4 regions of the Rhizobium sp. KNZ14-9A genome follow, and region 3 is predicted to be linked to each of the others. Evidence: riboswitches for the same ligand, from Rfam matches in the RefSeq annotation. Region 3 holds a riboswitch; each other region holds the start of a gene.
What was found. A riboswitch is a leader RNA that binds a small molecule or an ion and turns the genes downstream of it on or off. The one in region 3 is predicted to bind cobalamin.
Positions count from the first base shown of each region.

Region 1: it holds a riboswitch for cobalamin, as region 3 does, so the genes downstream of both, cobU (bifunctional adenosylcobinamide kinase/adenosylcobinamide-phosphate guanylyltransferase) here and nrdH (glutaredoxin-like protein NrdH) in region 3, are expected to answer to the same signal.
Region 2: it holds a riboswitch for cobalamin, as region 3 does, so the genes downstream of both, bluB (5,6-dimethylbenzimidazole synthase) here and nrdH (glutaredoxin-like protein NrdH) in region 3, are expected to answer to the same signal.
Region 4: it holds a riboswitch for cobalamin, as region 3 does, so the genes downstream of both, ACR9ZQ_RS11270 (ABC transporter substrate-binding protein) here and nrdH (glutaredoxin-like protein NrdH) in region 3, are expected to answer to the same signal.

Region 1 is NZ_JBPGXB010000002.1:882,994-890,113, forward strand. Features, by position in the region: gene ACR9ZQ_RS10495 (chloride channel protein) at 1-1,128, opposite strand, end outside; cobalamin riboswitch at 1,336-1,729, shown strand; gene cobU (bifunctional adenosylcobinamide kinase/adenosylcobinamide-phosphate guanylyltransferase) at 2,082-2,606, shown strand; gene cobW (cobalamin biosynthesis protein CobW) at 2,611-3,657, shown strand; partial or broken gene cobN (cobaltochelatase subunit CobN) at 3,667-7,120, shown strand, end outside.
Region 2 is NZ_JBPGXB010000002.1:1,708,651-1,715,770, reverse strand. Features, by position in the region: gene ACR9ZQ_RS15010 (LysR family transcriptional regulator) at 1-494, opposite strand, end outside; gene ACR9ZQ_RS15005 (MFS transporter) at 629-2,173, shown strand; gene bluB (5,6-dimethylbenzimidazole synthase) at 2,191-2,892, opposite strand; cobalamin riboswitch at 2,935-3,124, opposite strand; gene ACR9ZQ_RS14995 (MFS transporter) at 3,267-4,703, shown strand; gene ACR9ZQ_RS14990 (3-deoxy-7-phosphoheptulonate synthase) at 4,944-6,011, shown strand; gene ACR9ZQ_RS14985 (TolB family protein) at 6,069-6,902, opposite strand; gene ACR9ZQ_RS14980 (NAD+ synthase) at 6,927-7,120, opposite strand, start outside.
Region 3 is NZ_JBPGXB010000002.1:4,317,264-4,324,383, reverse strand. Features, by position in the region: gene ACR9ZQ_RS28150 (LacI family transcriptional regulator) at 1-652, shown strand, start outside; gene ACR9ZQ_RS28145 (adenylate/guanylate cyclase domain-containing protein) at 649-1,896, opposite strand; gene nrdF (class 1b ribonucleoside-diphosphate reductase subunit beta) at 1,990-2,964, opposite strand; gene nrdE (class 1b ribonucleoside-diphosphate reductase subunit alpha) at 2,981-5,185, opposite strand; gene nrdI (class Ib ribonucleoside-diphosphate reductase assembly flavoprotein NrdI) at 5,164-5,577, opposite strand; gene nrdH (glutaredoxin-like protein NrdH) at 5,591-5,812, opposite strand; cobalamin riboswitch at 6,080-6,307, opposite strand; gene metE (5-methyltetrahydropteroyltriglutamate--homocysteine S-methyltransferase) at 6,484-7,120, opposite strand, start outside.
Region 4 is NZ_JBPGXB010000002.1:1,024,413-1,031,532, reverse strand. Features, by position in the region: gene ACR9ZQ_RS11275 (hypothetical protein) at 1-734, shown strand, start outside; cobalamin riboswitch at 790-1,098, shown strand; gene ACR9ZQ_RS11270 (ABC transporter substrate-binding protein) at 1,276-2,307, shown strand; gene ACR9ZQ_RS11265 (FecCD family ABC transporter permease) at 2,319-3,344, shown strand; gene ACR9ZQ_RS11260 (ABC transporter ATP-binding protein) at 3,341-4,105, shown strand; gene ACR9ZQ_RS11255 (class I SAM-dependent methyltransferase) at 4,109-4,882, shown strand; gene ACR9ZQ_RS11250 (hypothetical protein) at 4,917-5,132, opposite strand; gene ACR9ZQ_RS11245 (class I SAM-dependent methyltransferase) at 5,615-6,400, opposite strand; gene ACR9ZQ_RS11240 (SDR family oxidoreductase) at 6,730-7,120, opposite strand, start outside.

The DNA.
Region 1 (7,120 bases), 3.4 Mb from region 3:
CGTCAGTGTCGCATCGGCGAAATAGGGGGCGGAATAGGCAAAGAGCTTGCCGAGCAGGGCACCCATGAAGAGCGAGGCGAAGAACAGGCCGCCCCTGAAGCCGGAGCCGATCGAAATGGCCGATGCCACCGATTTCAGAAGGAAGAGGCCGATCAGCGCGGGAATGGTGATCTCATGGGAGAGGTTGAGATGCAGCGCGCCGTGGCCGGCGGCCAGCACCTGCGGCGAGACCAGCGCCAGCAGGCCGACGACGAGGCCGCCGAGCGCCGGGCGGAAAGGTAGCGCGATGGCGCTTTTGCGCGCCAGCTCCTCGACGAAGGAGACGCCCTGCATGATGAGGATGCCGATGCCGGCGCAGAAGGCGCCAAGGGCGATCGCCGGCACGTAATCGGCGGGCTGGACAGCGCCGAAGCTGCCGACATCGATGATGAAATCGCTGCCGGAGAGCAGGCGGGCGACCAGTGTAGCGACGAGGGCGGCGACGACGACAGGCGTCAGCGAGACGATGGTGTAGGTGCCGATGATCAGCTCGAAGGCATAGAAGGCGCCCGTCAGCGGTGCATTGAAGGCGGCGGCGATGGCGCCGGCTGCACCGCAGCCGACGAGGACACGCATGTCGGAGCGGCGCAGCTGCAGCTTCAGGCCGAATTTCGAGGCTATGCCGGCTGCAAGCTGCGTATAGCCGGCCTCCAGACCGACGGATGCGCCGAAGCCGTTGGAAACGAGATTCTGGATGGCGACGAGAATGCTGTCCGTCAGCGACAGGCGGCCGCCATGCAGGGCATTGGCCTCAATCGGGTCGACCATCGGTTTCTTGCGCCATCTGGCGAGAATGAAGATCAACAGGCCGAGCAGCATGCCGCCGGCAACCGGGGCCGTCATCAGCAGGAACTTGCTGTCGATTTGCGAGGCACTGAGCCTCGTCGTGCCGTCTATGCCGAAGATCAGCCTGTGCATCTCTTCCGAGACATAGCTCATGGCGGTGACCGCAAGCCCCGAGGCGATACCGACGAGCGCGCCGGCAAAGACCATTCCCATTTCGCTGTGTCGGATGAGCGCGCGCAGGCGTCCCGGATCAAAGACGGTGCCGAGAGGGCCGAGGCGGCGAATATCCATTCGGGAGAGCATCATGGGGAAACTAGGCGGCAGGAGTGGGGGTCAAGGGCGGAGCCGGCATCCGCATGAGCGGCAATTGCGGCAAAATACCGACTGAGCCGTAAAGTTTTTGTGACGTAAACCTTTGATTAAAGACGATAATATCGGTAGTGTAAGTCGAGATGATCTCTGTGTGCACCCGGTGCACCGATTGACATGCCCGGGGCGGAAGCCTAACCATGAATTGACATAATGGATGGTTCCGGATCGGCCTTACGCCTTCCGGATGAAAAGGGAATGTGACGGGGCGGACCCAAGCCGGGCGCCTTCATCACAGCCGACCCCGCGACTGTAGAGCAGTCAGGGTCTTCCGTCCGGTATTTTAACCGTTGTGCTGACAGCCTCGCATTCTGCAGGCGGGCAAGGCGGGATAAGTGCCGGAAAAGCCACTGGAATGCATCGTGATCAGCCGGGGCAGGACGCCTCTATCTCTACGAATTGTCCGCCTTTTCACGAGACGCAGCCGGGAAGGCGAGGCAGATCCGCTGGCACGACCAGGGGCGACCGTATCAGGTCGCCCCTGTCGCGGCCGATAACTGCGAGCCAGGAGACCTGCCATCCGTGCCGGGCATAATGCCCATACTGGGCCGTTTGCCCGCTGCCAGCACGGAGGTTGTCTTGGCTGAAGGATTTGATTCAGCGCTGCCTCTGGTGGTGCGTGTGAAAGGTGTCGGTTCGGTATCCCCTGATGGGATGCGTCTGGTGCCTGTTGGTGGACGTTACCCGGCGTGACTTTCCTCTCCTCCCTCATTCCTGTGCTTGTCACAGGAATCCAGCCACGGCGCGTCCGCGCAGTGAATGAATCTACGCCGTCGTTGAGTGAGTTCTCTTGTGCCCAAGGACTTGGGCACGCTGGATCCCTGTGACAAGCACAGGGATGAGGGAGGTGGGTGGAGCCGCGCCTTCGCTCCAAGGGCGGCCGTGGCATGACCAAGAGCCTTCTCAACGCCACCTTCATCCTCGGCGGCGCCCGCTCCGGCAAATCCCGCTTCGCCGAAAACCTCGTCACCACAAGCGGCCTCGACCGCCACTACATCGCCACAGGCCGCGCCTGGGATGACGAAATGCAGGCGCGTATCGACCAGCACAAGGCCGACCGCGGCCCCTCCTGGACCACGCATGAGGAACCGCTCGACCTTACCGAGCGCCTTGCGGCAATCGACGGCGAGGGCAGGGCTGTTCTCGTTGATTGCCTGACGCTGTGGCTCACCAACCTGATGATGGAGGGGCGCGATATCGCCGCCCAGTCCGCCGCCCTTGCCGCCTTTCTACCGCAGGCAAAGGCGCGGCTCGTCATCGTTTCCAATGAAGTCGGCCTCGGCATCGTGCCTGAGAACCGCATGGCGCGGGAGTTTCGCGACCATGCCGGCCGGCTGCACCAGATGATCGCGGCTTCGGCCGACGACGTGTATTTTATCGCGGCAGGTCTGCCGCTGAAAATGAAGGGTTAAATCCATGCAGCAGAAAATTCCCGCAACCGTCATCACCGGCTTCCTAGGTGCGGGCAAGACGACAATGATCCGCAACCTGCTCACAAATGCCGGCGGCAAGAAGATTGCGCTCATCATCAACGAGTTCGGCGATCTCGGCGTCGATGGCGATGTGCTGAAGGGCTGCGGGGCGGAGAATTGCACCGAGGACGATATTATCGAGCTCACCAATGGCTGCATCTGCTGCACGGTCGCCGACGATTTCATTCCGACCATGACCAAGCTTCTTGAGCGCGAGCAGCGACCGGACCATATCATCATCGAGACCTCGGGCCTTGCCTTGCCACAGCCGCTGGTCGCCGCCTTCAACTGGCCGGACATCAGAAGCGAAGTCACCGTTGACGGCGTGATCACCGTGGTCGACAGCGCCGCTGTTGCCGCAGGTCGTTTTGCCGATGACCATGATGCTGTCGATGCACGCCGCGTCGAGGATGAATCGCTCGATCATGAAAGCCCGATCGAGGAGCTCTTCGAGGATCAGCTGACCTGCGCTGATCTGATCGTGCTCAACAAGACCGACCTGATCGACGCTGACGGCCTTGGCCGTGTGAAGAGCGAAGTCGCCTCGCGCATCGCCCGCAAGCCTGTGATGATCGAGGCCAGGAATGGCGACGTGCCGGCAAGCGTGCTGCTCGGCCTCGGCATCGGCACGGAAGACGATATCGTCAACCGCAAGTCCCATCACGAGCTGGAGCATGAGGACGGCACGCCGCACGATCACGACGAATTCGACAGTTTCGTCGTCGAGCTTGGCGCTATCGCCGATACATCAGGTTTCGTCGAGAAGCTGAAGGGCATTATCGCCGAGCATGACGTGCTGCGCCTCAAGGGCTTCATCGATGTCTCCGGCAAGCCGATGCGCCTGCAGCTGCAGGCCGTGGGTGCCCGCATCGACCAGTATTTCGACCGCGCCTGGACCCCGGGCGAAGCACGCAGCACGCGCCTCGTCGTCATCGGCCTGCACGAGATGGATCAGGACGCGGTGCGCAAGGCGATCGTGGCACTGGTCTAAGGGGTTTCGATGCACCTGCTTCTGGCTCAACAGGGAACGATCAGCGACGGGGACGAGGCCATCGACCTCGGCCAGTCGCCGGGCGATGTCCTGTTCCTCTCGGCGGCCGACACCGAGCTTGCGGCGATCGCTGCGGCTCATTCCGGCGGGGCGAGCGGGCATACGCTCAGGCTTGCGAGCCTGATGAGCCTGAAGCATCCGATGTCGGTCGATACCTACGTCCAGCGCACGGCGCGACATGCGAAGCTGATCATCGTGCGGGCGCTGGGTGGGGCGAGCTACTTTCACTATGCGCTGGAGGCGCTGCATGCGGTTGCCGATCGTAACGGGGCGCTGATTGCGGTGCTGCCAGGCGATGCGCGGCCGGATGCGGGGCTGACGCCGTTTTCCAATGTGTCGCTCGATGATCTGAATGCGCTGTGGGCGTATCTGATCGAGGGCGGCGACGCCAATGCGCAAGGCTTTCTTGCCTACGCTTCGGCGATGCTCTCGGGGGCAGAGAAGCCGGCGCCAGCCGCGCCGCTGATGAAGGCGGGGATCTGGTGGCCGGGGCGAGGGCTTGTCGGGGTTGAGGAGTGGCGGCGGCTTGCCAAAGCCGAAGTTCGAGTCCGGCAGGGAACGCCAGCTACTGTCGCCATCGCCTTCTACCGCGCCCTCGTGCAGAGCGGCGAAACCAAGCCCGTTGAAGCCTTGATCGAAGCCCTCCAGCAGCAAGGCCTGCGCCCGTTGCCGGTCTTCGCCTACAGCCTCAAGGATCCCGTCTCCAAGGGCATCCTCGAATCCATCTTCGCCGAACTGAAGCCCGAGGTCGTCATCAACACGACAGGCTTTGCCGTCTCCGCACCCGGCGCCGATCGCGAGCCGACGGTGCTGGAGGCTAACGACGCGATCGTGCTGCAGGCAATCTTCTCCGCCTCGTCGCGAGAGGCCTGGGCCGGCTCGTCGCAAGGGCTCTCGGCGCGTGATCTCGGCATGAATGTCGCGCTGCCGGAGGTGGATGGCAGGGTGCTGTCGCGTGCCGTCTCCTTCAAATCAGCCGCGCGCTATGACGTTGCTGTCGAGGCCAACATCGTTTCCAGCGAGCCGGATGAGGCGCGCATGAACTATGTGGCATCGCTTGCCGCCAACTGGGCGCGGCTGCGGCAGATGCCGTTGGAGAGCAGGCGAGTTGCGCTCGTCATGGCGAACTATCCGAACCGTGACGGACGGCTCGGCAATGGCGTCGGCCTCGATACGCCGGCCGGCACCATCGAGGTAATGCGAGCGATGGAGAAGGCCGGTTATCCGGTCGCCGATATTCCTGGTGATGGTGATGCGCTGATACGGCACCTGATGGCGGGGCCGACCAATTCCGGCTTCGATGGCAAGGTCGTGCGCGAGCAGCTTTCCCTGAGTCGATACAAGGATTTCCTGGGATCTCTTCCCGTTCAGATTCAGGATGAAGTCAGCACGCGCTGGGGTGTGCCGGAGGCCGATCCCTATGTCCGCGATGGCGCTTTTGCGCTGCCTTTCGCCCGGTTCGGCGACTTGCTGATCGGTATCCAGCCGGCGCGCGGTTATAATATCGATCCGAAGGAAAGTTATCACTCGCCCGATCTCGTGCCGCCGCACGGCTATCTCGCCTTCTATGCTTTCCTGCGCGAGGAATTCTGCGCACAGGCAGTGATCCACATGGGCAAGCACGGCAATCTGGAATGGCTGCCGGGCAAGGCACTAGCGCTATCGGAGACCTGCTATCCCGAGGCGATCCTCGGGCCGCTGCCGCATCTCTATCCCTTCATCGTCAACGATCCCGGCGAGGGCACGCAGGCGAAACGCCGCACGGCTGCAGTTATCATCGACCATCTGACGCCACCGCTGACACGGGCCGAAAGCTATGGGCCGCTCAAGGATCTGGAAGCGCTGGTCGACGAATATTACGAGGCATCGGGCGGCGATCCGCGCCGCATCCGGCTGCTCAGCCGGCAGATCCTCGATCTCGTTGCCGATATCGGGCTGGATCGGGATGCGGGCATCGCCAAGGGCGAGGCCGAAGGTGAGGCGCTGAAGAAGCTTGATGCCTATCTCTGCGACCTCAAGGAAATGCAGATCCGCGATGGGCTGCATGTGTTTGGCGTGTCGCCTGAAGGGCGGTTGCTGACGGATCTGACTGTGGCGCTGGCGCGGGTGCCGCGCGGGCTAGGTGAGGGTGGAGATGCGAGCCTGCAGCGGGCGATTGCTGGGGATGCTGGGTTGGGCGCTGTGCCTGTAACACCCCCCTCTGTCCTGCCGGACATCTCCCCCACAAGGGGGGAGATCGAATTGGGGCAACCATCTCCCCAAACAACAGATGTAGCGCGACAGTCTGGCGTATTGCCGATCTCCCCCTTGTGGGGGAGATGTCCGGCAGGACAGAGGGGGGTAACCCCACATTCGACCCTCTCGACTGCGACATGGCCGCCTCTTGGACCGGCCCAAGACCGCCAATCCTCGCCGACCTAATCGACGCCCCCTGGCGCACGAACGGCGACACCGTCGAACGCATCGAGCTGCTTGCAGCCAAGCTTGTCTCCGGCGAAATCACCTGCCCACCTCCCTGGTCCCAAACCAGAAGCGTGCTCGATGAAATCGAAGCTCGTCTCAAACCTTCGATCCTCGCCTGCGGCCCGGCCGAGATCGCCAGTCTGCTGCGCGGCATCGACGGCCGTTTCGTGCCGCCCGGGCCATCCGGCGCGCCGACACGCGGGCGGCCGGATGTGCTGCCGACGGGGCGGAATTTCTATTCGGTGGACAGTCGCGCTGTGCCGACGCCCGCCGCCTACGAACTCGGCAAGAAATCCGCCGAACTGCTGATCCGCCGCTATGTGCAGGATCACGGCGAATGGCCCGTCTCCTTCGGGCTGACGGCCTGGGGCACGTCCAACATGCGCACTGGCGGTGACGATATCGCGCAAGCCTTGGCGCTGATCGGCGTCAAGCCGGTCTGGGACATGGCGTCCCGTCGCGTCACCGGCTACGAGATCATCCCGCCGGCCATGCTGCGGCGGCCGCGGGTCGACGTGACGCTGCGGATCTCCGGCTTCTTCCGCGATGCTTTTCCCGAGCAGATCGCGCTCTTCGACAAGGCGATCCGCGCGGTCGGTGCGCTGGAGGAGGATGCAACCGACAACCCGATTGCCGGGCGCATGCGCGGCGAGACGGCACGGCTGACCGCTGCCGGGCTTGACGAGAAGGCCGCGGCAAAGCGGGCCGGCTATCGCATCTTCGGGTCGAAGCCCGGCGCCTATGGTGCGGGTTTGCAGGCGCTGATCGATGAGAAGGGCTGGGAGCGGCGTGCGGATCTGGCCGAGGCCTATCTCGTCTGGGGCAGTTATGCCTATGGCGCGGGTGAAGAGGGACAGGCCGAACGCGGGCTCTTCGAGGAGCGGCTGCGGTCCATTCAGGCGGTCGTCCAGAACCAGGACAATCGTGAGCACGACCTGCT
Region 2 (7,120 bases), 2.6 Mb from region 3:
AACCAGCCGAAATGCTCCGGTGCCAGAACCTCGCCGTCGCGCCGGTCCTCGTCCCGACGGACGATCGCCGCATCCAGGTCGCCGCGATCGAAGGCGGCGAGCAACTCGCAGGAATTGTCGAGCCGCACCTCGATCGTCAGCCCCGGATCATGGGCATTGAGGCGCGCAAGCAGCGTCGGCACTTCCGGGCCGGCGACATGGGCCGCAATGCCCAGCCTGAAATGACGGCGCGACGAGGAAAGTGCCGCGATCGCCCGGTCATGGGCAGCGAGGAATTCCCGTGCGGCATCAAGAAATACCGCCCCCTGTGCCGAAAGCCGCACCAGCCGCGGCGTGCGTTCGATCAGCCGATGGCCGAGCCGCTCCTCCAGCCGTTTGAGCTTGACGCTGATCGCCCCTTGCGTGCTGCCGAGCTCATTGGCGGCGCGGGTGAAGCTCTTGTTCTCGGCGATCGTCACGAAAGCCTGAACGGAATCGACATCGAGCATGGTCATTGGATCTATCCGAAATTGTTGTGTCTGAAATAGTCAATCATCCAATTCTGTAATGATCAAGCTCTGCTTATGCTGACGCAAATGGACGACAACGGATGTCACCCTTGTAAGTCTCAACGTCGAAAGGCCAAAGCATGACCTCTGCCTCCCCTCCATCCTCACGTATCAGAGGCATCGTCGCCCTGATGGCGGCCTGCCTCTCCTCACTGATGTTCGGCCTTGAAATATCGAGCGTACCGGCAATCCTGCCGACGCTGGAAAAGGTGCTGCATGCCGATTTCAGCGCGCTGCAATGGATCATGAATGCCTATACGATCGCCGTGACGACGGTGCTGATGGCAGCAGGCACATTAGCCGATCGCTACGGCCGCAAGCGCGTCTTCCTGATCGGCATTGCCGCCTTTGGCCTCACCTCGCTGATTGCCGGCCTTGCTCAGGATGTTTCGCTGCTAATCGTTGCTCGCTTTCTGCAGGGCATGAGCGGCGGCGTGATGCTGATCTGCCAGGTGGCCGTCCTCTCCCATCAATTCCCGGAGGGCAGAGCCCGCAGCATGGCCTTCGGCTGGTGGGGCATCATCTTCGGCATCGGCCTCGGCTTTGGCCCGATCATAGGCGTTGCGATCGTAGCAGCCGCCGGCTGGCAATGGGTCTTCCTCATCCATGCCGTGCTGGCTGCCGTGACGGTGGCCCTTGCCGTAACGGGTGTTGAGGAATTGCGTGACCCCGCTGCAGGACGGCTCGATATCGCCGGCATCGCCACCCTTTCGCTGGCGGTCTTCTGCCTCGCTTTCTTCATCACCCAGGGTCCGGCTCTCGGCTTTGCCAGCCCTACCGCGCTTGCCATTATCGGACTTTCCGCGGCAAGCCTCGTCGCCTTCATCTTCGCCGAGAGGCTGAACCCGCGACCGATGTTCGATGCCTCGGTCTTCGGCATCCGCGCCTTCTCGGGCGCCATCATCGGCTCGGCTGCCATGAATATCAGCTTCTGGCCCTTCATGATCTATCTGCCGATCTGGTATGAAGCCGGTCTCGGTTATGGCAGTGTGGCCGCGGGTCTGGCGCTGCTTGCCTATACGCTGCCGACGCTCGTCGTACCGCCGCTCGCCGAACGGCTCATGCTGCGCTATCGGCCGGGCATCATCATTCCCGGCGGCCTTTTCACCATCGGGCTCGGCTTCCTGCTGATGAAATCAGGCAGTGCCGCCGCCGCGCCAAGCTGGCTGACGATGCTGCCTGGCGCGCTGCTTGCCGGCATCGGGCTTGGCTTCACCAACACTCCGGTCACCAATACGACGACAGGCGCTGTCTCCAGCGATCGCGCCGGCATGGCTTCCGGCATCGACATGAGCGCCCGGATGATCTCGCTCGCCATCAACATCGCCGTCATGGGCTTCATCCTGTTCAGCGGCGTGCTCTCCCACCTCAAGAGCACCTTGCCAACCTCGACGGATGCCGGCGACCTGCGCCTGCTCGCCGAACGGATCTCCGCCGGCAACATTGCCTCCCTGCCAGACATTCCGGCCGGGACGGTGCATGATGCGCTGGTCGCAGGCTTCGGTGGCGTCATGCTCTATGGCGCGATTGGTGTCTGGCTTCTCGCCGCCGCAAGCTTCCTCGTCTTCGCCCATTGGAAGACGCCGGCCTGCGCCGAGGATTGCGGCACCCAGCCGGCAGAATGATGCACACCCGCGCCGGCTCAGACCGGCGCGGCCTCGCTTTCCACCTGCCCCCAGCCGTCATGGAAAACCAGCTCTTCCAGCGCCATCCGCTGCCGCCAGCCTTTGACCGCCAGTTCCGGCTTATCATAGAGCCGGTCGACGAAGCCGGCGCAGAGCCAGGCGACCATCTCGATGTGATCGGGAATGCCGAGGATCTCCTTCAGGTCACCCTCGCGAAAAATGCTGACCCAGCCGATGCCCACCCCTTCGGCGCGAGCAGCAAGCCACAGGTTCTGGATGGCGCAGACGGTGGAATAGCTGTCCATACGCGGATTATGCGTGCGCCCCAGCACCACGCTGCCGCTGCGGGTTGGATCGCAGGTCACGCAGATGCCGAGCGGCGCCTGGACAATGCCTTCGAGCTTCAGCGAACGGTATTGCTCCTGCCGCTCGCCGTCGAACATGCGGGCCGCTTCTTCATTCGCCCTAAGGAAGGCATCGCGTACCCGCGCCCTTACCTCGACGCTCTTCACCAGAATGAAATTCCACGGCTGCATGAAGCCGACCGAGGGCGCGTGATGCGCGGCGGTCAAAAGACGCGTCACCAGATCATCCGGCAAGGGATCGGGCAGGAACTGGCTGCGCACGTCACGCCGCGTCATGATCGCGTGATAGACGGCCTCGCGTTCGGCCGCAGAAAAGCTGGATGCCGGGCAAACGGCATCATCAATGGGTCGCATCGTCAAATCCCCAACAACGCAACCGCCCGCCGTCCGCGCGGGTTGGGTCTATCTTGCCAGGCCGGTCTTCTGACTTGGCGTCATCCGCTTGACCGCTACCTTCCCGGCCTTGCGGCCAGTGGCATTCTATGCGGCAAGCGTCGGCCTTACAGCGTTGGGCACGTTCCGGTCTTGCGCCGGATTCCCGATTCTCCCGCTTGTGAAAGCGGGCACCTGACGGGTGATCTATGGCGCGGAAACGGCATGGCGGCAAGCTGCATGCGACATTCATTTCGTGGACAGGCTGAAAATGCTGGCCTAGAACGAGACCCGACGCCGCTGGCGCCGAATCCTCTCTCATTGCCTTCCGGTTGCCCGTGTCCCGTCTAACGCCGATGATCCTTGCGGTCGCCCTGTTCATGGAACAGATGGATTCGACCGTGATCGCCACCAGCCTGCCGGCGATTGCTGCCGATATAGGCACCTCGCCGATCGCGCTGAAACTTGCGGTAACGAGCTACCTCGTGGCGCTCGCAATCTTCATCCCGATCAGCGGCTGGATGTCGGACCGCTTCGGCGCACGCAACATCTTCCGCCTGGCGATCTTCGTTTTCATGGTTGGCTCGGTCGCCTGCGCATTCTCCAATTCCATCGCCGCCTTCGTTATCTCCCGCCTCATCCAGGGTGCCGGCGGCTCGATGATGACGCCGGTCGGGCGATTGCTCTTGGTGCGTGGCACGCCACGTCACCAACTGGTGAATGCCATGGCATGGCTGACCATTCCGGCGCTGATCGGCCCGATCATGGGCCCGCCGATCGGCGGCTTCCTGACGACATATCTCAGCTGGCACTGGATCTTCTGGATCAATGTGCCGATCGGCATTATCGGCATCGTCCTCGTCACCCGTTTCCTGCCGGCCGTCGAGCCGCGCAGCCCGAAGCCGATGGATTTTCCGGGCTTCTTCCTGTCGGGTATCGGCTTTGCCGGTTTCGTATTCGGCCTCTCCGTCATCAGCCTGCCCGCCGTTCCCGTCATCTACGGCTATGTCACTGTCGCCGTCGGCGTCCTCTCCGGCATCCTCTATTTCGTGCATGCCAGGCGCACGCCGCATCCGCTGCTCGACCCCAAGATGTTTCGTTACCCGATGTTCCGGGCGGCAATCCTCGGCGCCTCGAATTTCCGCATGGGCCTGGGCGCGCTGCCCTTCCTGATGCCGCTGATGCTGCAGCTCGGCTTCGGCCTGACGCCGCTGCAGTCAGGCTCGATCACCTTCATCAGCGCTCTTGGCTCCATGGGCTCGAAATTTGCGGCCAACCGCACCTATAACGCCTTCGGCTTCCGCAACGTCATCGCGCTGACGACCTTCCTCGCGGCAATCTTCCTCGGCGTGAATGGCTTCTTCACTGCCGAAACGCCGATGTATGTCATCATGGGCTGTCTTCTTGTCGGCGGCCTCCTCCGCTCCATGGCCTTTTCGGGCGTCAATGCCATGGTCTTCGGCGATGTGGACGAGGCCGACAGCAGCCAGGCGACTGCCATCAACGCGGTGGCGCAGCGCATCTCCATGGCCATGGGCGTTGCGGTAGCCGGCACGATCCTGGAAATCTCCTCGAGCTTCCACGGCGGCAAGCTTTTGGTCTCGGATTTTCATATCGCTTTCTTCATCGTAGCGGCGATATCAGCACTTGCCTGCATCACTTTCCTGCGCCTGCCCGCCAATGCCGGCGAGGAGCTGACGACACGCCGCCACAAGAACAGACATGCCGAGGCGGCAGAACCGGAAGAGGCCCAGGGACAGGCCCACGGACAGGCAATGGCGGAGAGCCGCTGAAAACTTCACGGATCTGTCGTTTTTCCTCACAGATTCTACGTGACAATTCCGATCGGCATGGCTACATAAGCCGCATGTCGATTTCGTCCGTTTACGCATCGCGATTTTATTCGTACCGCTGCTTCCAGCGGATGCGGGTCTGTGCGTAACCGAAACTAACGCGACGACAACCCGAACAGCCGCTAGTCAACCTGGCGGCTTTTTTGTTCCGCCACGGTATGACCAACAGGAGAGCATACCGTGACTGACACTATTGATGATCTGCGCATCGTCGAGATCACCCCGCTGACCAAACCTGCCGATATCATCTCGGAAATTCCGCGTGACGCCGCTGTTACCAAGACCGTGACCAGCACGCGCGACACGATCCACAATATCCTCACCGGTCAGGACGACCGCCAGCTGGTCATCATCGGCCCCTGTTCGATCCATGATCCGGCGGCTGCCCGCGAATATGCCGGCCGTCTCGTCGAGCAGCGACGACGTCTTTCCGGCGATCTCGAAATCGTCATGCGCGTCTATTTCGAAAAGCCCCGCACCACCGTCGGCTGGAAGGGCCTGATGAACGACCCGCATCTGGATGGCAGCTACCGGATCGAGGAAGGCCTGCGCCTCGCGCGCCGCCTGCTGCTCGACATCAACGCCATGGGCCTGCCGGCCGGCTGCGAATTCCTCGATACGATCACGCCGCAATATATCGCCGATCTCGTCAGCTACGGCGCCATCGGCGCGCGCACGACCGAAAGCCAGATCCATCGCCAGCTCGCCTCGGGTCTCTCCTGCCCGATCGGCTTCAAGAATGGCACAGATGGCAGCGCGCGCATCGCGCTCGACGCGATCATGGCGGCCTCCCAGCCGCACCATTTCCCGGCGGTCACCAAGGATGGACAGGCAGCGATTGCCTCCACGCGCGGCAACGAGGACTGCCACATCATCCTGCGTGGCGGCAAACGGCCGAACTATGAGGCAGCTGACGTGCAGGCTGTCATCGCCGAAGCCGTCAAGCTCGGCGTCGACCCGCGCATGCTGATCGATGCCAGCCACGCGAACAGCAACAAGGATCCGATGAACCAGCCGAAGGTCGTCCATGATGTCGCCGGCCAGATTCTTGCCGGCAACCACCACATCAAGGGCATGATGATCGAGAGCAACCTCGTCGCCGGCCGCCAGGATCTCGTCCCCGGAAAGCCGCTCGTCTACGGCCAGTCCATCACCGACGGCTGCATCGGCTGGGATACGTCGGTCGAGGTGCTCGAGGATCTCGCCAAGGCCGTCCGCGACCGCCGCAAGGCAGCCGTCGCAGCCTGAGTGGCCGCATCAGTCGCGGCGGGCAAACCCCGCCGCGTCATCCTTCAATGATGATGATCAGGCCTTCGCCGGAAAATACCGAACATAAGCGAATTCCTCGCCATCCGGTGACCAATTCGGCACGTTGATCGTGCCCTGCCCGCCGAAGAGCTCGAACAGCTCCGTCAGGTTGCCGCCGTCCATGTCCATCATCCTGAGCCTGACACTAAGATCACGCGGATGGTCGAAGACATCGGGGTCGTAGGAGAGAATCAGCACCTTGTCGTTGTTGGGTGACGGATGGGCGAACCAGTTGCCGTAATTGTCTGATGTCACCTGCTGGAGACCCGTACCATCGGGGTGGATGCGCCAGATCTGCATCAGCCCGGTGCGGCTGGAGTTGAAATAGATCCACTGCCCGTCGGCCGACCAGTCCGGCCCATCATTGCGGCCTTCTCCATGCGTCAGCCGCTTCTCCTCGCCGCCTTTGACCGAGATCGTGTAGATATCGAAGAGGTCGTTGCGGATGCCGCAATAGGCAAGTTCGCGTCCGTCGGGCGACCAGCCATGCCAGTAGGACGGCAGGTTCTTGGTGATCAGCCGCGGCTTGCCGCCCTCGATCGGCAGGATGTAGATCGCCGACTTGCCGAACTCGGTCTTGTCGGAAATGACGATTTCCTCGCCATCGGGCGAAATGCCGTGGTCATTGTTGCAGTGGACTGCAAAGCCGGTATCGACCTTCTCAACGAGATCGCTGCCGTCGAGCCGCAGGCGGTAGAGCAGCCCGTCGCCATTGATCAGCAGATAGGCGCCGTCGCCTGAGAAATTCGGCGCCTCCACCAGCGCCTCCGTCTGCCAGACGACGCGGCTTTCGCCTCTCCTGACGTTGTAGATTTCGACAGAGCTGCGCATCTCGTCCTCTCCCAGATGAGTTTTCTATCGATCCCGGAACCGGTTGGTGATCGGGTAGCGCCGGTCGCGGCCGAAATTCTTTTTCGTGATCTTCACGCCCGGCGCCGACTGACGGCGCTTGTATTCGGCGAGGTAGAGCAGATGCTCGATACGGTGGACCGTCTCGACATCATGGCCGCGCGCCACGATCTCCTCGACCCCCATTTCCCGCTCGACCA
Region 3 (7,120 bases):
CAACAATTTCGCCGACGGCCTGATCTTCACGCGGACGGAACCCTTCGATGCGAGGGTGCGGATGCTGCAGGAGGTCGGCTTTCCCTTCGTGTCGCACGGGCGCACCGAGTTTTCGACACCGCACGCTTATGTCGATTACGACAATTATGCCTTCGCCTACGAAGCCACCCGGCGCCTGATCGCCAAGGGCAGGAAAAGGGTCACAGTCGTCATGCCGCCGAAGCGGCTGACCTTCAGCCAGCACATCCTTCATGGCTTCATGACCGCCGTGCGCGAGGCCGGCGTCGCCTACGAGATATCGGAAGCGGTCACGCTCGATTCACCGGCCAACGAGATCAGAGATTTCTTTCGGGCGCGTGCCGCGGCCCCCGATGTTCCAGACGGGTTCGTCTGTCCGGGCGAGGTTTCGGCGCTGGCGCTCGTCACCGCCATGAATGATGCGGGGCGCGTTCTCGCGGAAGACTATGATATCGTCGCCAAGGAGACCTCGCATCTCCTCACGCATCTGCAGCCGAAGATCGACACCATATACGAGGATCTGGTCGAGGCGGGCGAACATCTCGGCCAGATGCTTCTTCAGCGCATCGGCAATCCGGCAGCAGAGAGCCAGAGCCTGCTCCTGCCGCCGCAGATCAATTTTCCGGTAGCCTAAGCTGCGTCACGCCCTGCTGTCGGCTTTTCGCGGAAAGCGAAGACTTCGACCGGCTCGCCAAGCCCGCGCAGGGGAAAAGTGCCGAGATTGTCCATCTCTTCCGTGCAGGTCGCCATCTCGACGAAAGCGCGAGACAACAGTACCGGCCGCTTAACCTCCTTGGTCAAGGTTTCAAGCCGCGAAGCGACGTTGACTGCCGGGCCGATGACCGTGAAATCCAGCCGCCGGCTCGAACCGATATTGCCGTACATCACGTCGCCGACGTGGACGCCGACGCCGTAGCGCAGGGGATCACGCCCCAGGCGCTGATGTTGCTCATTCACTTTCGCCATCGCCTCCTGCCCTTCCCGGATCGCCGTCAGCAGATCCTCGCAAGCCGAAGGCTTCGACAGCGGGAAGATGGCGAGCAGCCCATCGCCCATGAACTTCAGGATTTCGCCGCCGTGCCGTTCGATCGGATCGGACATGGCATCGAAATAATCGTTGAGCAACTGGATGACGTCGTCGCGCGGCCAGAGATCGGAGATCGCCGTGAAATCGCGCAGGTCGCAGATCATGATCGCCGCGCCGACGGTCGTGCCGCTGCCGCGGGTGATGACGCCGGAGAGAATCTGTTCGCTCGCATGCGGCCCGACATAAGTCTGCAGCAGCGTGCGCGCCATGATGTTCTTGAGCCGGATCTCGCTGACGAGAGTGAGAGCAGGCAGCAGATCGCGCAGGAAATCCACGTGTTCGCCGGTAAAACCGCCTGGCCTATTGGTGGAGAACGTAACGACGTGGCGCTTGTCGAACGTATGATCGATCGGCCAGGCGATATATTCGGAATAGCCGTCGTCGCGCAGTTCCTGGTAGAAGGGATAGTCGTCGCCCTCCCATAAATCCTCAAGGTTCTTCCGCACCTCGTTGGCGCCTTTGTGGATCTCGTTGACCGGGCTATTGAGGAATTGCGGCGTGGTTTCCACCCCGTAAGCAAAGGTGTCGATCTTTGCCTCTTCCATGCCTTCCACCCACAGGATGCGAGCGCCGATCCATTGCGGATGGTTCGTGCGGAAATGCAAGCTCGACCGGTTCACCGGCACGCCGGCTGCCAGCAGCCGCTTGCACATCTCCACCAGGATATTGTCGATGAAACGCTCGTTGCGGGTCTCGTTGATCAGCCAATCGAGAATTCGGCGCCTGCGGATTGGCCAGACGCCTTCGGCAGCTTCACTTGCCGGATCAGTCGCTTCGAAAGAGGGCCTCATAAAAAACTCCCGCTACGCCACATTCAACGAATACACCGCGCTGAATGTGGGCGATAGCGGACCGAATGATAAGAGGCTTCGTAAAGATAAACCTCAGAAATCCCAGTCTTCGTCCTCGGTCGCCACCGCCTTGCCGATGACATAGGAGGAGCCGGAGCCCGAGAAGAAGTCATGGTTCTCATCGGCATTCGGCGAAAGCGCAGACAGGATCGCCGGATTGACCTTGCAGGCGTCAGCCGGGAACAGCGCCTCATAGCCGAGGTTCATCAGCGCCTTGTTGGCGTTGTAATGCAGGAACTTCTTGACGTCCTCGGTCAGCCCGACGCCGTCATAGAGCGCTTCGGTATATTTCGCTTCGTTGTCGTAGAGCTCGAGCAGCAGGTCGAAGGCAAAATCCTTGATCTCCTGGCGGCGCTCTTCGGAGAGCTTTTCAAGTCCGCGCTGGAACTTGTAGCCGATATAATAGCCGTGCACGGCCTCGTCACGGATGATGAGGCGGATCATGTCGGCCGTGTTGGTGAGCTTGGCGCGGCTCGACCAGTACATCGGCAGATAGAAGCCGGAATAGAAGAGGAAGCTTTCGAGGAAGACGCTCGCAACCTTCTTCTTCAGCGGATCGCCGGAAGCATAATGCTCCATGATCAGCGCCGACTTCTTCTGCAGGAACTCGTTTTCTTCCGACCAGCGATAGGCATCGTCGACATCGGGCGTCAGGCAGAGCGTCGAGAAGATCGAGGAATAGGAGCGCGCATGCACGGCTTCCATGAAGGAGATGTTGGAGAGCACCGCTTCCTCATGCGGCGTTGCCGCATCGGCCATCAGCTTGACGGAGCCGACACCGTTCTGGATCGTGTCGAGCAGCGTCAGCCCGGTGAAGACGCGGATCGTCAGCTGCTGCTCGGCCGGCGTCAGTGTCCCCCAGGAGGGAATGTCGTTCGACAGCGGCACCTTTTCCGGCAGCCAGAAATTGCCGGTCAGACGGTTCCAGACTTCGAGATCCTTGTCGTCCTCGATACGGTTCCAGTTGATGGCGCGCACGCGGCTGACCGGTTTGAATTGCATGTTCATCATCATCTCCGGTCGTTTAAAGCGTGCAGGATACGCAGCCCTGCACCTCGGTGCCGGACAGCGCCATCTGGCGAAGGCGGATGTAGTAGATCGTCTTGATGCCCTTCTTCCAGGCATAGATCTGGGCTCGGTTGATATCGCGCGTCGTTGCCGTGTCGCGGAAGAACAGCGTCAGCGACAGGCCCTGGTCGACATGCTGAGTGGCCGCCGCATAGGTGTCGATGATCTTATCGAGCCCGATCTCGTAGGCATCCTGATAGTAGTCGAGATTGTCGTTGGTCATGAACGGCGCCGGATAGTAGACGCGGCCGATCTTGCCTTCCTTGCGGATCTCGATCTTCGAGACGATCGGATGGATCGAGGAGGTCGAGTGATTGATGTAGGAGATCGAGCCCGTCGGCGGCACCGCCTGCAGGTTCTGGTTATAGAGGCCCGAAGCCATCACGGCCTTCTTCAGCTCCAGCCAGTCTTCCTGCGTCGGGATATGAATACCGGCATCGTCGAAGAGCGCCTGAACCTTCTCGGTCGCCGGCTTCCATTCCTGCTCGGTATATTTGTCGAAATAGTCGCCCGAGGCATATTTCGAATTCTCGAAGCCCTTGAAGCTTGCGCCACGTTCGACCGCCAGACGGTTGGAGGCGCGCAGCGCGTGATAGGTTACCGTGTAGAAATAGATATTGGTGAAATCGACGCCCTCTTCCGAACCGTAATGGATGCGCTCGCGGGCGAGGTATCCATGCAGGTTCATCTGGCCGAGGCCGATTGCATGGCTGTCGTCATTGCCCTTCTCGATCGATGGAACCGAGGAGATGTGACTCATGTCGGAAACGGCCGTCAGCGCGCGGATCGAGGTCTCGATCGTCTTGCCGAAATCGGCCGAATCCATCGCCATGGCGATATTCAGCGAGCCGAGATTGCACGAGATATCCTTGCCCATCACCTTGTAGGAAAGGTCGTCGTTGAAGGTGCTCGCTTCGCTGACCTGCAGGATTTCGGAGCAGAGATTGCTCATGCTGATGCGGCCGGCGATCGGGTTTGCCCGGTTCACCGTGTCTTCGAACATGATGTAGGGATAACCGCTCTCGAACTGAATTTCGGCAATTACCTGGAAGAATTCGCGCGCCTTGATCTTCTTCTTTGTGATACGGGCATCCGCCACCATCTCGCGGTACTTCTCCGTCACCGATATCTCGGTGAAGGGCACACCATAGACCCGCTCCACGTCATAGGGCGAGAAGAGGTACATATCCTCATTGTTCTTGGCGAGTTCGAAAGTGATGTCGGGCACGACGACGCCGAGCGACAGCGTCTTGATGCGGATCTTCTCGTCAGCATTTTCGCGCTTGGTATCAAGGAAGCGCATGATGTCAGGGTGATGGGCGTTGAGATAAACGGCACCTGCACCCTGCCGAGCACCGAGCTGATTGGCGTAGGAGAACGAGTCTTCGAGCAGCTTCATGACGGGGATGATGCCGGAAGACTGGTTTTCGATCTGCTTGATTGGCGCACCAGCCTCGCGGATGTTCGTCAGCGATAGCGCCACACCACCGCCGCGCTTGGAAAGCTGCAGCGCCGAATTGATGGAGCGGCCGATCGATTCCATATTGTCTTCGACACGCAGCAGAAAGCACGAGACGAGCTCGCCGCGCTGCTTCTTGCCGGCATTGAGGAAAGTCGGCGTTGCCGGCTGGAAACGGCCGGTAATGATCTCCTCGACCAGATCGCGGGCGAGCTGTTCATTGCCTCGGGCAAGAGCCAGCGCCACCATGCAGATACGGTCTTCGTAGCGCTCCAGATAGCGCTTTCCGTCGAAGGTCTTCAGCGTGTAGCTGGTGTAATATTTGAAGGCGCCGAGGAAAGTCGGGAAACGGAACTTCTTGGCATAGGCCTCGTCGAACAGGTCGCGGACGAAATTGAAGGAATACTGGTCGAGCACTTCCTGCTCGTAATAGCCTTCGGTCACCAGATAATCGAGCTTCTCCCTGAGGTTATGGAAGAACACCGTGTTCTGGTTCACATGCTGCAGGAAATACTGCTTGGCCGCCATGCGATCCTTGTCGAGCTGTATCTTGCCCTGCTCGTCATAGAGGTTCAGCATTGCGTTCAGCGCGTGATAATCCAGCACTTCCACGGCCTTCAAAGACCGCTCGCCAGCGGGCTGAGCTGAACTATGAAGCGGTTTTGCGCCCGCATCCCGCGTCAAATTTGTTCCCGTGTCCAAAATCGTCCCATCCCGTCTTTGACATTGGCGACATCCTCGGCAGTCCCCAAAAGCTCGAACCTGTAGAGATACGGCACCTGGCACTTCTGTGAGATCACGTCGCCGGCAAGCCCGTAGGTCTCGCCGAAATTGCTGTTGCCCGCAGCAATGACGCCGCGGATGTTGGTGCGGTTTTCCGCCTCGTTGAGGAAACGGATCACCTGCTTGGGCACGGCTCCCTTTACGATCCCGGGGCCGCCGTCCCCGCAATAGGTGGGCGAGATCAGCACATAGGGTTCGCGAATGTGGATGTCTTCAGCGCCGAGAGGAATGCGCGCCGCGCGCAGTCCCAGCTTCTCGACGAAACGATGGGTATTCTCGGACCGGCTGGAATAATAGACGATCAGGCCCACCGCTCTTCTCCGATCAGGAGAGCGCGCTGATCATATCAGGGCGGAAGCCCGCCCAGTGCTGCTCGCCGGCAACGACGACCGGAACCTGCATGTAGCCCATGCCGCGCACACGATCGAGGGCGTCGGCATCTTCCGAGATATCGATGATCTGATAGTCTACGCCCAGACGGTCGAGGGCGCGGTAGGTCGCTGTGCACTGAACGCAGGCAGGCTTGCTGTAAACGGTAACGCTCATCATGTTCCTCGTGATGTCAATGGATTCCGGACGCAGAACTAGGATCGGGCGCCTTGCGGCGTCCGGGGCAACGCTTGAGAATGATCTGACAAAGTTGGCGCTTTACACGCCAGGCATTATTCCTCGCAGGATCTGCGCGGGCGGCGGTTTCGATGCTCTCGACATGACTTCAACCCCGAAGTGTTCATGCGGACGTTCAGGGGCAGCGCAACAGGTGCGGATTTGATCCGCCTGACATGCACGCAACCTTCCGGACACCCCGCCCGTGGACGTTTCTCGTTCAAGGCAGGTCTCCTGGCTCGCGGGTCGAAGCACCCTGCCCGCAGCCTTCCCAAAGCATCATGCCTCAGTGACCTGAAATCGGACAGTTGCTCGCCGCTTACAGTTGCGGGGGCAGCTCCGGCTTTGTTTTGCCATCATGGCAAAGCGCACCGTATTCCCGTCTTAGCCTGCGATCCCTAGCGAATCGAAGGAACCTTGAACACTAGATATAGTACTCGAATCGGAGTTGGCGTCAACGGATGGTTTGTGCGTCGCGTTACGGCATGTTTGAAATTGCTACATTCCTGTGAAAAACGTGGTTAACGAATGCTTAAAGAAAGCAGGCTGTGGAGAGGGCCCCAATGAAGAGAGCCGGCCTATAGCCGGCTCTCTGATTTTCGAGTTCAGGTTCAGGCCCGAATCGTCGATGCGGCATGTCGTAATATTCGGGCGGCAGCGACCATGTTGACGAGCGCCGGGCGAACCTCTTCCCACTTGCGCGTCTTCAATCCGCAATCCGGATTGATCCAGAGCTGCCCGTCCGTCAGACGCTCGCGCGCCAGCGTCAGAAGCTCCGTCATCTCCTCGACATCGGGAACGCGTGGCGAATGGATGTCATAGACGCCGGGGCCGATCTCGTTCGGATATTTGTAGCTACGGAAGGCCTCCAGCAGTTCCATCTTCGAACGTGACGTCTCGATGGAGATCACATCGGCATCCATCGCCGCGATGGCATCGATGATCTGGTTGAACTCCGAATAGCACATATGCGTATGGATCTGCGTTTCGTCCGCCACGCCGGAGGCGCATAGGCGGAAACTCTCGACGGCCCAGTCGAGATAGGTCTTCCAGTCAGCCTTGCGCAGCGGCAGGCCCTCGCGCAGCGCCGCCTCGTCGATCTGGATCATTGCCGCACCGGCCCTTTCGAGATCGAGCACCTCGTCGCGGATCGCCAGCGCGATCTGCCGGCTGACGTCGGCGCGAGAGAGATCGTCGCGCACGAAGGACCAGTTGAGGATCGTCACCGGCCCCGTCAGCATGCCCTTC
Region 4 (7,120 bases), 3.3 Mb from region 3:
ACGGCGTCGCGGTGCCGATGGGTAATCACCTGCTGGTTTCGGTGCCGAACATGCAGGCGCCGGTCAAGGAGGGCGAACTGCCGCCGCGCCTTGGCCTGCGGGTGCTCGATCGTGATGGTCGGCAGATCGGCGATGTCGCGCCCTGCTCCGGCCTGCATGGCGAGGCGACCTCTGCTCGTCTCGTCGCCTTCGGTTGTGAGGAAGGCGTGCTCGTTGCGCGTCCGGGCGGCGCGGAAGGCCCCACGGTCGAGATGCTCGCCTATGGCGTGTCGCTGCCGCGGGGCAAGGTCTCGACGCTGCTCGGCGGCCGCTCCATGCAGTTCTTCCTCGGCAATTACGGGGAGGACAAGCTGGTGCTGATCGATCCTGACAATACGGACGCGCCTTACCGCATCATCGACCTTCCGACGCGGCGCGTCGATTTTGTACTCGATCCGGCAAAGTTCCAGAATGCCTATATCCTCACAGAAGATGGCAGGCTGCATCTGCTCGATACGGTAAAGGGCGAGATCGTCAGATCGGAAACCGTCACAGAGCCCTACAGCAAGGACGGCCATTGGCGCGATCCGCGTCCTCGGCTGGCCGTGGCCGGCGATGATATCGCCATCACCGATCCTCGCCACAGCCTGATCCGCCTTGTCAGTAGCGAAACACTGAAGGAAACGCGCACGATCCCCGTCGAGGGCCAGCCTTTCACGCTGGTCGCCGCCGGCGGCTCGGGCACCAGTCACTGAGCCTGTTGGCCGACCATACTTCGCATTCCCCACGCTTGACGTAGCCCATGGCGGCGTCATAGATCGGGGTGACGGTTCCCCGAGGAAGACTCCAAGGGGATTAATAGGGAACACGGTGCGGACGACCCAATAGGGACCAAGACCGTGGCTGCCCCCGCAACTGTAAGCGGATTGCCGGTTATATCCGGAATGAATGCCTCGTCGTTCATTCCAGGAAATCACCGGCGAGCTGGTCATATCGGGAGTGATCGCTTGCGATCATCTCCGCCGGCCTCAGGGCCATGCCACTGCGCGCGAGCGCGGGAAGGCAGATGACCGGCTGACATCCGCGAGCCAGGAGACCTGCCGTCAATCGCAATCCAATCAGCCAGGCGGGGATGCCTGGACAAGGAGCAGATATGATTGACCTTATTTCCTGCCGCTTGCCGTACGCGATCCGTCCCGATTGGACCACCCGCCGCTAGCCCTCCTCCACGCTTGGCTCACGCATCTGCGCGTGCCGGCGTCTGCTAGCCCTTTTCCTTCCGATCGAGAGTTTCCAATGCGCCAGATTATTCCAGGCTTTTCCCTTGCGCTCGGGCTCGCCAGCCTTTGCCTGGCCGGCCTTGCAGCACCCGCCTTCGCCGCCACCCAATATCCCCTGACCCTCAGCAATTGCGGCCAGAATGTCACTTTCGACAAGGCCCCGGCCAAGATCGTTTCGATCGGCCAGGGCATGACCGAAGTGCTCTTCTCGCTCGGCCTTGCCGACAAGATCGCCGGCACGGCCGTCTGGGTCGGCCCGGTCCTGCCGCAATATGCCGAGGCCAACAGCAAGATCAGACGGCTGGCCGATAACGATCCGAGCTTCGAATCCGTCGTCGGTGCCGAGCCCGATCTGGTGGCTGCCGAATTCGAATGGCATGTCGGCATCCAAGGCTCCGTCGGCAAGCGCGAGCAATTCAAAGACCTCGGCATCAACACCTATATCGCGCCGGCCGATTGCGTCGCCAAGATCAACACCGATGGCGGAGACGGCGTGCGCAAGGAGCTGTTCACGATGGACCTGATCTATCAGGAAATCGCCGAACTCTCCGAAATCTTCAACGTGAAGGACCGGGGCGATAAACTGATCGCCGACCTGAAGAAGCGCGAGGCCGCGGCCGTTGCCTCCGTTTCAGGCGCTGCAGCCAAGAACCTGCCCGTCGTCTTCTGGTTCTCCAGCAAGGAGGTGAAAGGCGATGCCTTCATCGCCGGCAAGAACAGCGCGCCGGCCTATATCCTGAAGACGCTCGGCGCAAAGAACGTCGTGACGACTGAAGAGGAATGGCCCCTCGTCGGCTGGGAAACGATTGCGCAGGCCAATCCCGCCGTCATCGTCATCGCCACTATGGACCGCCGCCGCTATGCCGCCGACGATCCCAAGGTGAAGGTGGATTTCCTGGAAAACGATCCGGTCACAAGGGAGCTCGATGCCGTCAAAAACAAGCGCTTCATCATGATGGACGCGCAGTCGATGAACCCGACGATCCGCACGATCAACGGCATCGAAATCCTGGCAAAGGGCATCGCCGCCTCCGGTCTGGCGCAGTGAGCCAGGCTGCCTTGCCACAGAGACGATGGTGGGTGCTTGCCACGCTCACCATCGCCGCCTTCATCCTGCTCGGTATCATGATCAGTCTCGCCGTCTCGATCGGCGAGATATCGATCCCGCTCGCCACCACGGCAAAGGCGGTCTCCAACCGCCTGTTCGGCACGGCATTCGAACTCAGCCGCATCCACCAGGGCATCGTCTGGGATTACCGCCTCAGCCGCGCGCTGGTGGCGGCCGGTGCCGGCGCGTCGCTGGCGCTTTGCGGCACGGTGCTGCAGGCCCTGCTGCGCAATCCGCTCGCCGAACCCTATGTGCTCGGCATTTCCGCCGGCGCCTCCACCGGCGCCGTCTGCGTCATGATCCTAGGCCTCGGCTATGGCGTGCTCGGCATTTCCGGCGGCGCCTTCATCGGCGCCGTCGTCGCCTTTCTTCTGGTCGGCATTCTGGCGGCGGGCGCGGGTGGCACCAGCGAGCGCATCATTCTCTGCGGCGTGGCGGGCTCGCAGCTCTTCAATGCGCTGACGTCCTATATCGTCACAACCTCGGCCAATGCCGAACAGGCGCGCGGCGTACTCTTCTGGCTCGTGGGGTCGCTCAGTGGTGTGCGCTGGCCGGATGTCTATCTCTCCGTGCCGGTCGCGCTGACAGGCTTGATCGTCTGTCTTGCCCATGTGCGCGCCCTCGATGCCTTTGCCTTCGGCACGGATGCCGCAGCCTCCCTCGGCATCGCCGTGCGCCGCGTGCAGTTCACCCTGCTCGGCGTGACGGCGGCGATGACGGCAGGCGTGGTCAGCATGGTCGGTTCCATCGGCTTCGTCGGTCTCGTCATTCCCCATGCCGCCCGCTTCCTCGTCGGCCCCGCGCATGGCCGCCTGCTGCCGGCGACTGCGCTTGGCGGAGCGATCTTCATGGTCGGCGCCGACATCGTCTCGCGCATCATCATTCCCCAACAGATCTTGCCGATCGGCGTCGTCACCGCGCTCTTCGGCGCACCGGCCTTTGCCATCATCCTCTATCGCGTGCGGAGAAGCGCATGAGCATATCAGTCGACAAGGTCACCTATGCCGCCGGCAATACCGTCATCGTCAACGGCATCAGCATATCAGTCGAAAAGGGCAAGGTGCTCGGCCTGCTCGGGCCGAACGGTTCCGGCAAATCGAGCCTGCTACGCCTGATCTGCCGGCTGCGGCAGGTCAAAAGCGGCGTCATCCGCCTCGGCGACGACGATGTCTCCGGCCTCTCGCGCGCTGCCCTTGCCCGCCGCATCGCCTTGGTCGAGCAGCAGTCGACGACCGACACGCAGCTCACCGTGCGCGATATCGTCCGCCTCGGCCGCACCCCGCATCGCGGCCTCATCGCCTCCTGGGGACCCGATGACGATGCCGCCGTTGCGGAAGCACTCGCCCGCGTCGACATGACCGCGCGCGCCGGCCAGCTCTGGCAGACGCTGTCAGGCGGCGAACGCCAGCGCGTGCATATCGCCAGAGCCCTGGCGCAAACGCCGAGCGAACTCCTGCTCGACGAACCGACCAACCATCTCGATATCCAGCATCAACTCGATATCCTGGCGCTGGTCGCCAGACTCGGCCTCACCTCCATCATCGCGCTCCACGATCTCAATCTGGCGGCGATGTTCTGCGATCACCTGGCCGTGCTGCAGAAGGGCGAGGTCGTGGCCGCAGGCACGCCCGAGGAGGTGCTGACCGAAGCCTTGATCGCCCGCGTCTTCGGCGTGCGCGCCCATATCGAAAGATCGGCCGTGCATGGCCGCACACATATCCAGTATCGGATGGGCTGAGAGATGGATGGCGTAAATTTCGATCTGAAGGAAGAGATCCGCGACTACTGGTCGAAACGCTCGGAAACCTTCGATCTCGCCTTCGGCCACAAGATCGCCCCCGGCCCGGAGGCAGATGCCTGGCAGAAACCGATCCGCGATACCCTCGGCCCTGAGCCCAAACGCGTGCTGGAACTTGCCTGCGGCACCGGCGAAGTGACGCGCCTGATCCACGATCTCGGCCATGACGTTACCGCGCTCGATTTCTCCGAAGCGATGCTGAAGGTTGCCCGCGCCAAACACGCCGGCAAGGAGCGCCTGCGCTTCATCTTGGCGGACGCCGAAAACACCCTGGAGCCGGATGCGCATTACGACGCGATCATCTGCCGCCACCTCGTCTGGACGCTGACGCGGCCGGAAGAAAGTTTTGCCGAGTGGTTCCGCATCCTCAAACCCGGCGGCCTTCTGCTCTTCTTCGATGGCGACTGGGCAAGCCCGAAACCGACCGGCCGCATCGCCAGCCTGCTGATAACATGGATCGACCGTTTCATCGGCGCCGACAGCAACTATGATGGCGCGCTCAGCACCCGCCATGCCCGCATCATGTCAGCCCTGCCCTTCGGCTCCGGCCTGCGCCCCGACATGCTACTGCCGCTCCTGAGACCGGCAGGCTTTACAGGCATCGAACTACACTCCCACGCCCCGATCGCCCGGGCGCAGAGGAAGAATGCCAACCTCAGAAATAAGCTTAGAACGCTGGTCTACCGCCGTTTCATCCTGACCTGCCGGCGGCCCTGATACTTCGAATGGGGGCCGACCGGTCAGCCGCTGCCTACCAGTTGCCAGGATCGGCAGTATGATCAACAGCGGCGAATTCGTCCGCCTTAGCCCGATCCAGTGTCACAGTTCTCGTCCTCTTCGTCTCGTCCGCGACCAGATAGCGAAGCGGTGCCGCGTCCTTGGCAAGCTCCTGATAGACGAGAAGCGCGGCCTCCTCGGCGGTATCGGCCTCGATCTCTCGCGTGATGGACACAGTGAACTTCTGCATGGCTTCGGGCCTTCTCGATCGTCGCGGGCATGGGCGCAATGTCCACCGCCTGACAATAAGCGCAGAGCCGAATAGTTCAAGCTGCCCCTGCCCTCAACGATCAGCCGCCACAGACGGAAGCCATTGGCAGCGGCCGGCTTTGAGCGGCGTACCGTCGTGGCAATGGGAGACGGTGATCAAGGAGGCCACATGACAGAACGGCGGCGCTAATATTCGCCCTGTTGACCCAAAAGAACTGTCGGCACCTATTTGAACATCTCAGGCGAATAGGTGCCGTCGCTGTTCAATATCTCAGCGCGTTGCTGCAGCCGGCAGAGATATTGGTGGATCGAGCATCTGATTGCTGTCAGCGGTCGAACCATAAAGCGCCGCATAACGCCGACATCTATCCAGATGAGCCGGAAGTGGGGAGCATCCGGCTCACAGGTTTCGGCATAACCAAGAAATGGCGGAGATCGAATATCCGAGCCATCAACGAGCTTTCACGGTTTGCGTGCTCGGATGTGTAGGAAGATTGGCGCAACGCGGGTATCGGCTACTACAGGTTCGGCAAGGGCGACTTCCGGCGATGCCATTGGTTCGCCAAACGCCTCGATTATGAAGCCGGCACCGACGATCATGGATACCCAGCTTGTCAGCGTGCGATGGAAACGCGGCACCGAAAAGGGTGTCAGCGCTGCACGCTCTTCAGCTGGAATCTCGGAAAACAGCCAGCGCTCGATGCGCCCGTCGGTCTCATCGAAATAGTCGGCAACCTGAACGGCAACTGCAGCGCCGCTCTCATCGCGGATATTGCGGCGGGTCGGCGGAACGAAACATGGATGCAGAATCGAAAACTGCAAGAACCCACCGGGCTTCAGAATGCGGTGAAGGCTCCCCAGAACTTTTTGCTGGTCAGCCATGTCCATCAGCGACATAAAGGCGGTGACGAAATCAAAATTCCCTTCCGGAAAGTCAAGGCTCTGGCCGTCGCCAACCACGTAGTCGATACCGAGTGGGTCCTGTGCCTCCGTTTGGCGGGCATAGCGAATGAAGGTAGGTGCGATGTCCACCCCGGTCATGCGGGCACCAAGTTGGGCTACTGCGCGGGTATTGGTGCCTTCACCACAACCGAGATCAAGTCCCGTCAGACCTGCGATCGGGGGTAACATGTCCAGAAAGGCGGGCGTGTTAAGTGCGTCGCGATATTTGTCGTAACCAGCACGACTATAGATCGTCCAAGTCTCCGCATTGCTTTCCCAATGGGTGGCGACATCGTTTGTGTTCATGCTCATCGTCCTTCACGCCCTTCCAATCTTTGCTTCTACGTCCGCTTGCCATCCGCAGTGGCATTCGCACAAACCGCAGCGCGAGCCTCGAGATCAGCTCATTTCCGCCGTCGGCTGAACGACCGCCGACGCAGGCGCGTGTTTCCAGTTCTTGAGGTCCGACGCCTTAAGACCGCAATGAAAATCGATCAGGTCTGCTGGTTTGCCAAATCCAATCCCCCTCGGCGCACAATCACAAGGTGTTCTCTCTTATCGAGAAAACACCTTGTGTAGAGCTTATCCGAGAAGAACGTGGGCCGCTGCCCGCCTCAGCAACCCATCCCTGCCGCTCAAACAGACCGCATTAACCCGCCATCCACCTTCAGGCTCTGCCCGGTAATATACCCCGCCCCGTCGGACACCAGAAACGCGATGGTCGCGGCAACTTCCGCACTCGTGCCATAGCGCTGCATCGGCACGGTCTCGCGCCGCTCCTCGGTCGCAGGCAGGCTGTCGATCCAGCCGGGCAGCACATTGTTCATGCGGATGTTCTCGGCCGCATAGGTATCCGCAAAGAGCTTGGTATAGGCGGCAAGGCCGGCGCGGAAGACCGCCGAGGTCGGGAACATCGTCGACGGCTCGAAGACCCAGGCCGTGGAGATATTGACGATCGCACCCTTCTTCTGCGCCTGCATGATCGGCGTCACCAGCCGCACCGGGCGGATGACGTTCATCAGGTAG